DNA from 2 places in the Gluconobacter sp. OJA genome. Region 2 is predicted to be linked to the other one. Evidence: riboswitches for the same ligand, from Rfam matches in the RefSeq annotation. Region 2 holds a riboswitch; the other holds the start of a gene.
What was found. Region 2 has a riboswitch for thiamine pyrophosphate ahead of thiC (phosphomethylpyrimidine synthase ThiC). Riboswitches for the same ligand answer to the same signal wherever they lie in the genome.
Positions count from the first base shown of each region.

Region 1: another riboswitch for thiamine pyrophosphate. It lies ahead of ABDK75_RS02480 (TonB-dependent receptor domain-containing protein); the one in region 2 lies ahead of thiC (phosphomethylpyrimidine synthase ThiC).

Region 1 is NZ_JBDIWI010000001.1:537,252-540,665, reverse strand. It holds gene ABDK75_RS02485 (S46 family peptidase) at 1-1,201, opposite strand, end outside; TPP riboswitch at 1,340-1,472, shown strand; gene ABDK75_RS02480 (TonB-dependent receptor domain-containing protein) at 1,556-3,414, shown strand, end outside.
Region 2 is NZ_JBDIWI010000002.1:208,928-212,341, reverse strand. It holds gene hemA (5-aminolevulinate synthase) at 1-914, shown strand, start outside; gene ABDK75_RS11405 (gamma-glutamylcyclotransferase family protein) at 990-1,337, opposite strand; gene ABDK75_RS11400 (DUF1543 domain-containing protein) at 1,369-1,866, opposite strand; TPP riboswitch at 1,966-2,115, shown strand; gene thiC (phosphomethylpyrimidine synthase ThiC) at 2,174-3,414, shown strand, end outside.

The DNA.
Region 1 (3,414 bases), on a different contig from region 2:
TCTGTCGCTCCTGCGCGGCTGATACCAGCATGACAGCATCACCCAGCAGGCCATGAACTGTACGGGCAATGGCAAAGTCATGGCCATAAGACTGGCGCTGTATGGCCAGTGCAGCCTCCACTTTTTTGAACGGCTCGCCATAGATCTTGCGGCGCTCGGCATCCGCATCAATCCAGGCCTGTAGAGCACGATCTTCCGCTTCACGCTTTTCCATGACGCCGGGTTCCCGCAGGGCCTTCACGGTGCCCGACAGAGATTTCAGGCCGTTCTGAACGCCGAACAGCGTATTTTGCGCTTCAATCAGATGTTCCTTGCTTTCACGTGAATACTGCCAGAGCGCCCCTTCGCTGGTAGAATACACCCCAATGATGGTTGGCAGGATAATGTCCCGCTGGAACGTCAATGCACTGGCCGGAAGAGACCGCTGCGTTCGCCCCGGATTACCAGACGTGAACACCAGCTCTCCTGCTTTTGGCCCTTTCGGATCAAACTTGAAGAAAGGTGTGTGGACCGGCTTACCGTCCTCAAACACCCGCAACATCGACAGATCGATATCGTACCGTGGGAAGGTAAAATTGTCCGGATCGCCACCGAAAAATGCGATATCCTGATCCGGCGCCATCACAAGACGCACATCCTGATATCGACGATAGCGATAGAGCGCAGTTTGACCACCGTGATAGAGCGTCACGACATCACACCGCCAGCGTGTTGCATCTCCGCCCGCACATTCCTTCGTCAGAACGCTACTGGCAGCCTGAAGCGCCTTTGCATAATCCGCACCGTGCTTGCCTGAGGTCATGTCAGCGACACGGCCTGTCACGTCTTTCACCTGATCCAGACGATCCAGTTCCATACCCGGACATTGCGGCTCTTTGGAAACATCTGCTGCCGAAAAACCATCATGAAAATAATCGTGCGTCTTGTCCGACAGGTCGGTCAGGCAGGTATTGGCACAATGATGATTTGTCATCACCAACCCATCACCAGAGACAAAAGACGCCGAGCATCCTTCTGCCAGACGTGCTGAAGACTGAATGACGTGGTTGATCCATTCAGCCGAAGGCTCGAAGCCATATTGCTGCTTCAACTGACGGGCTGGCAGATGATCGAACGTCCACATTCCTTCCTCGGCCCGAGCTGAACCGAGGGCTGTGCCTGCAATGAGCAGAGTAGGTAACAGGCGCTTCACAACACGCATGACAGATCCTAGAAATGTTATCTTATAACAATACTCTATCCTGCTCTGCATCGCTGCTCCATCCCTGCCGACGAAATTTTGATCCCCCCATGCCTTACGGAATTTATTGACATTCTCTCGCGGCCCATGAAGGAGTGCTTCTTCACCTTGGGGTGCCCTGACAAAGGGCTGAGAGACTGCTGAGGGTATGCGCTTTAGAGCCATACCAGCGCAGTGACCCATCGAACCTGATCCAGTTCATGCTGGCGGAGGGATGGTGGCTACTGACAGATCCAAAGACTGGATTTTCGGTGTCTCTCGTCGTCCCCGCTGCGCATGGGGGGATCGCAGTATTGCAGGCGGGACAGCACCATCATGACCACCGTATTTGCGCGCAAATCCCGCCAGGTTCCTGTCTTCCTGCTCGGCCTGACCGTTTGTGCCGGTACAGTGCGCGCGGCGGACACCACAGCCCTTACCCCGCCTGCGTCCATCGCCCCGAAGGCCGAGCACATTACTGTCCACCGCGTTTCTGACAGCGCACCCGGACATCAGCCCGGCGGCGGACTGATCCGACCGGAAAACAGCGTGCGCTCTATCAGCACAGTCAGCCGTGACTACATGGACAAGCAGCCCCCGATGGCGACGGCCTATCAGCTCGCCTCCATGCTGCCCGGTGCGAATGTCGCCACATCCGACCCATTCGGCTTTTCGCCCAACACCAACCTGACCGTTCGCGGCCTAAACAATGATGCTATCGGCTATGTGCTGGAAGGCACACCGCTGAACGATGTCGCCTATTATTCCGGATATCCGAGCCAGTTCGCTGACAGCGAGAATTATAGTCAGGTCGCACTTGCCCAAGGGTCGGCCGATCTGGACAGCCCTGTCCTGAACGCCGCCGGGGGGCTGATGAGCCTGTCCTTTCTCGATCCGTCACAGAAGGCCGGGGGCTTCGCCAGCGTCTCCTATGGCTCCTTTGACACCAATCGCGAATTCATTCGCCTTGAAACGGGCAACATCGGCAATTCCGGCATTCGTGGCTTTGTGTCCTATTCCCACAGCGCCAGCGACAACTGGCGTGGGCCGGGGCGGGACAAACGCCAGCATGTCGATTTCAAGCTCCTGAAGGAATGGGGCCAAGGCAACCGCGCCAGCCTCATCGGCTCCTTCAACACCACCGTCACCAGCTATTATCCGCAGGTTACGATGGAAAGCTGGAAAGCCGATGGCATCCATGGCGCGAACAACCTTGCAGGCCATTATGACGCCTCCAACGCAGACAATGCCGTCAATTACTGGCGTTTGTGGCGCGCGCCGGAACGCACCTTCTATGCAGGTGCGCCCGTCCATCTGCATCTGACGCACAAGCTTTCCCTGGACGTCACACCTTACGCACAGTTCGCCTATGGCAACGTTCCGGGCGGCTCCACACTGACGGAAACCGGTCTCTATAACGGCACTCAGCCTCTGAATGACACGCTCGCGCTACCCAATGCGCAGGACGGCACCGCGGTCGTGCGTGCTAACTACACCCAGCGCAGTTATCGCTCCGGATTCAATTCAACCATGCATTACAAAACCGGCTGGAACGATTTCGTCCTCGGTTACTGGTACGATTATGGAGACGACAACGAGCAGCAGCCCTTCACAACCGTTTCCGCCACCGGCGCCTCAGGCGATATCTGGGCGGAAAACAGCCGTAGCCTGATCCATCTTGCGAACGGGCAAAAACTGCTGGGCGGCAGCTTCCACACTATTTCCCAGACCAACGCACTGTATCTGGGCGATCATATCTCGCTCCTGCATGATCGCCTGACCATCGAAGCGGGTTTCAAGGCCGTTATGATGAGCCGCGCGGGCACGAACAATGTTCCCGGCCCTCAGTATCGTGTGGCGTCAAACAGCATGGAGCCTCTGCCGCGTCTTGGCGTCCGCTGGCGCATTGATGAGCAGAACCAGATCTTCTTCAACGCCACGACCAACTTCCGTGCCCCGGACCAGACGGCACTTTACAACACCTACGACCCGACCTCCGGCGCACTCGCGACAACCGGCAGCGCGGATGTCCGCAACGAATATTCCATTTCCGAAGAACTGGGATATCGCCGCGCAGGACAATGGATCATCGGCAGCCTGACGCTATTCAACTATAACTTCACCAACCGCCAGATCTCAACGCTGGCCTCCCAGAACGGCTCCATCATTCAGACGACCATGAATGCCGGCGGCCA
Region 2 (3,414 bases):
TTCACGGGAAAGAAAGCGCCCTGCTTTTCAACTCGGGCTATCTGTCCAACTGGGTAACGCTCGGCACTATTGCGGGCCGTCTGCGGAACTGTGTGGTTTTGTCTGATGAACTGAACCATGCCTCCATGATTGAGGGCATCCGTCATTCCCGCGCTGAAAAGCAGATTTTCCGTCATAACGATGTGGAAGATCTGGAGCGTCGCCTGAAGGAACTTCCAGCAGACGTTCCGAAGATCATCGCGTTTGAGTCCGTCTATTCCATGGATGGCGATATCGCCCCGATCGAAGCGTTCTGTGATCTGGCCGACAAATACGGCGCCATGACTTACCTTGATGAAGTTCATGCCGTGGGCATGTACGGCGATCATGGTGCGGGCGTGGCTGAAAAGCTGGGCCTGTCTCATCGTCTGACGGTGATCGAAGGGACGCTCGGCAAGGGGTATGGCGTCGTGGGCGGCTACATTGCTGCCTCCGCCCCCCTTTGCGATTTCGTGCGCTCTTTCGGTTCAGGCTTCATTTTCTCCACGGCTCTGCCGCCGATGATTGCTGCGGGTGCGCTGGCCAGCGTCCGTTATCTCAAGCGCAGCAGCGCAGAACGTGACGGACAGCAGCGCGCTGTAGCCTATCTGCGCGCTGCTCTGGACAAGGCAGGTATTCCGCATGTCGGCAATCCGAGCCATATCGTACCCGTCATGGTGGGTGAGGCTGAGCTATGTCGGGATCTCTCCGATGAGTTGCTGAACCGCTTTGGGCATTACATCCAGCCGATTAACTTCCCGACCGTCCCGCGCGGAACTGAGCGTCTGCGTCTGACGCCGACGCCGCTTCATACGAACGAAGCAATTGATGAACTGGTTGAAGCACTCTCCACGCTTTGGCGCGAACGTCAGCTCAAGCGCTCTGAGGCTGCCTGAAGTCAGGTAAGACAGCGTTCTGAATTCTGAGAAAGGCAGCCGGGTCACTGGCTGCCTTTTTTGATTCGGAGCTGGTCAGGCGAGCACGTAGACCCACGCATTTTTGCCTGAGCGCAGTGTAACTTGCACCCTCTTGTAGCTAGACACTTCGTAAGCATCGGCAGCGAGAAGCTCAGGTTCAGTGATGCGAAAGACTTGCCCTGTGATTTCGTCCTGTGGATTGTCACTCGGGTGAATAACAGGATGAAAGCGTTTGCCGCTGGCCTTGATGACAGCAGCGTCCGTGATTTCCATCATCGACGCTTGATAGCCCGTCATCGCATCTTCTTCACCATGCAGCAGGCGACCGAATGAGGACAGCTGAATCTCGGGTTGCTGGAGTGTTCCGTAAGAAAACAGGTAAACTGGCATCTGATCAGGCATGAGTAGCTCCGTGAGATAAAGCGCAGGGACGTCAGATCTTTCGGTAGCCTTGCCAAAGCGCTGTGATAGGGTGCCCGTCGTTCTGTGGAGTCAGATGGATATAAAGCCCATCAATCTGTTCCAGCGGCAGACAGTCATCCACTTCCATGAAGTTGTCGCGGTGGCGATGGTCATAGCCCGGTAATAGGGTCTTTTTGGCTTTTGCCTTGGCATCCTCTGCCGATGTGGCGACGAGGAAGGTAAAAGCGTGCTCTTCCTTCAACTCACCGGCCGCATATCCACCCATATTGATGAAATAGAGCGATTGGGTGCCTGTAGGCTTTTCAGGACTGAGTGTGACGGCGTGTCCGTCCGCCCATGTGATGATGCCATAAGCATCGACGTGCAGGGAATTCCGAACCCCAAACCAGCGTTCTGCAAGTGATGGATAAGCATCTTCCGGCTTGTTCGCGATCGCAAACTGAACATCATGAACTTCGATGTTCGCGCCGGGTGCTGCGCCACCGAGATAGAAAACATACAGGTTCAAGAGCGTGTCTCCTCAAAACGTAAAGCAGGTCATAGCTGGTTCCCCGACACACTTCACGGTGAAACGCATTGACAGGACGAAGCCGATGCGATGAGTGTGGCCCCTACCAGGGGGAGCTTCGCCAAAAGAAGCTGAGAGGTCACTGAAGGACTGTAAGGTCTGCGGTGTGACGACCCTGCCGGGTGCATCCTGCATCCGGGAAACCTGATCCGGTTAGAACCGGCGGAGGGAATGGTGTTGAGACACAACGAAACTGGCTTTGCCAGTGGTGCGTGCTGTTGCTCCCTCTGCCTCAGAGGGGGCGAACATGGGTGACATTCCACAAAACCTGAACCAGAGACCAGCTGTAGGCCATGTGACGACAGGCCCAATTCAGGGTTCCTGCAAGAAATGGTCCGAAGCGCCGGGACGCCCGGATATTCTGGTTCCATATCGCGAAATTGCGCTGCATCCGTCAGCGAATGAAGCGCCTGTTAGAGTTTATGACACGTCTGGTCCTTATACAGACACGTCTGTCACGATTGATGTGACGAAGGGCCTCTCGGCTCCACGTGCAGAATGGCTCGCCAAGCGGGGCTTCGAGCGGGTTGCAGCGCGGGCCGTGAAGCCGGAAGACAACGGCTTCGCAAGCGAAGCGCAAGCTGTTCCGGCGTGTCCGGCACCGCACGAAGTCTATTCGGGTGAGGGCGCACAGCACGTCACGCAGTATGAATATGCGAGGGCCGGGATCATCACGGAAGAGATGATCTATATTGCTCATCGCGAAAACGTCTGTCGTGCTGAAATGGCTGAGGGAGCGGAAGAGCGCCGGGCAGATGGCGAGGATTTCGGTGCGGAAATTCCAGCGTTCATCACGCCAGAATTCGTGCGCGAAGAAGTGGCGCGGGGGCGGGCTGTCATTCCCGCCAATATCAACCATCCGGAACTTGAGCCGGTTATTATTGGCCGCAACTTCCTTGTGAAGGTGAACGCCAATATCGGCAATTCGGCTGTGACGTCTTCTGCGGCCGAAGAGGTGGAAAAACTGGTCTGGTCCATCCGCTGGGGCGCGGACACGGTGATGGATCTTTCTACAGGCCGAAACATTCACAACATCCGTGACTGGATCATGCGGAACTCTCCAGTGCCAATCGGCACGGTGCCGCTGTATCAGGCGCTGGAGAAAGTGAATGGTGTTCCTGAGAAGCTGACGTGGGAGATCTTCCGCGACACGCTGATCGAACAGGCCGAGCAGGGCGTGGATTATTTCACAATTCATGCTGGTGTCCGTCTTCAGCACATCCCGCTGACAGCAAAGCGTACGACGGGAATTGTCTCCCGTGGTGGCTCCATCATGGCATCCTGGTGTCTGGCGCATCATCGTGAGAGCTTTCTCTACGAGCACTTCGAAGAAATCTGCGACATCATGCGCCGGTATGACATCACCTTTTCACTGGGGGATGGGCTGCGTCCGGGGTCAATTGCCGATGCGAATGATGCGGCGCAGTTTGCTGAACTGACGACGTTGGGCGAACTGACGAAGGTGGCCTGGGCAAAGGGCTGTCAGGT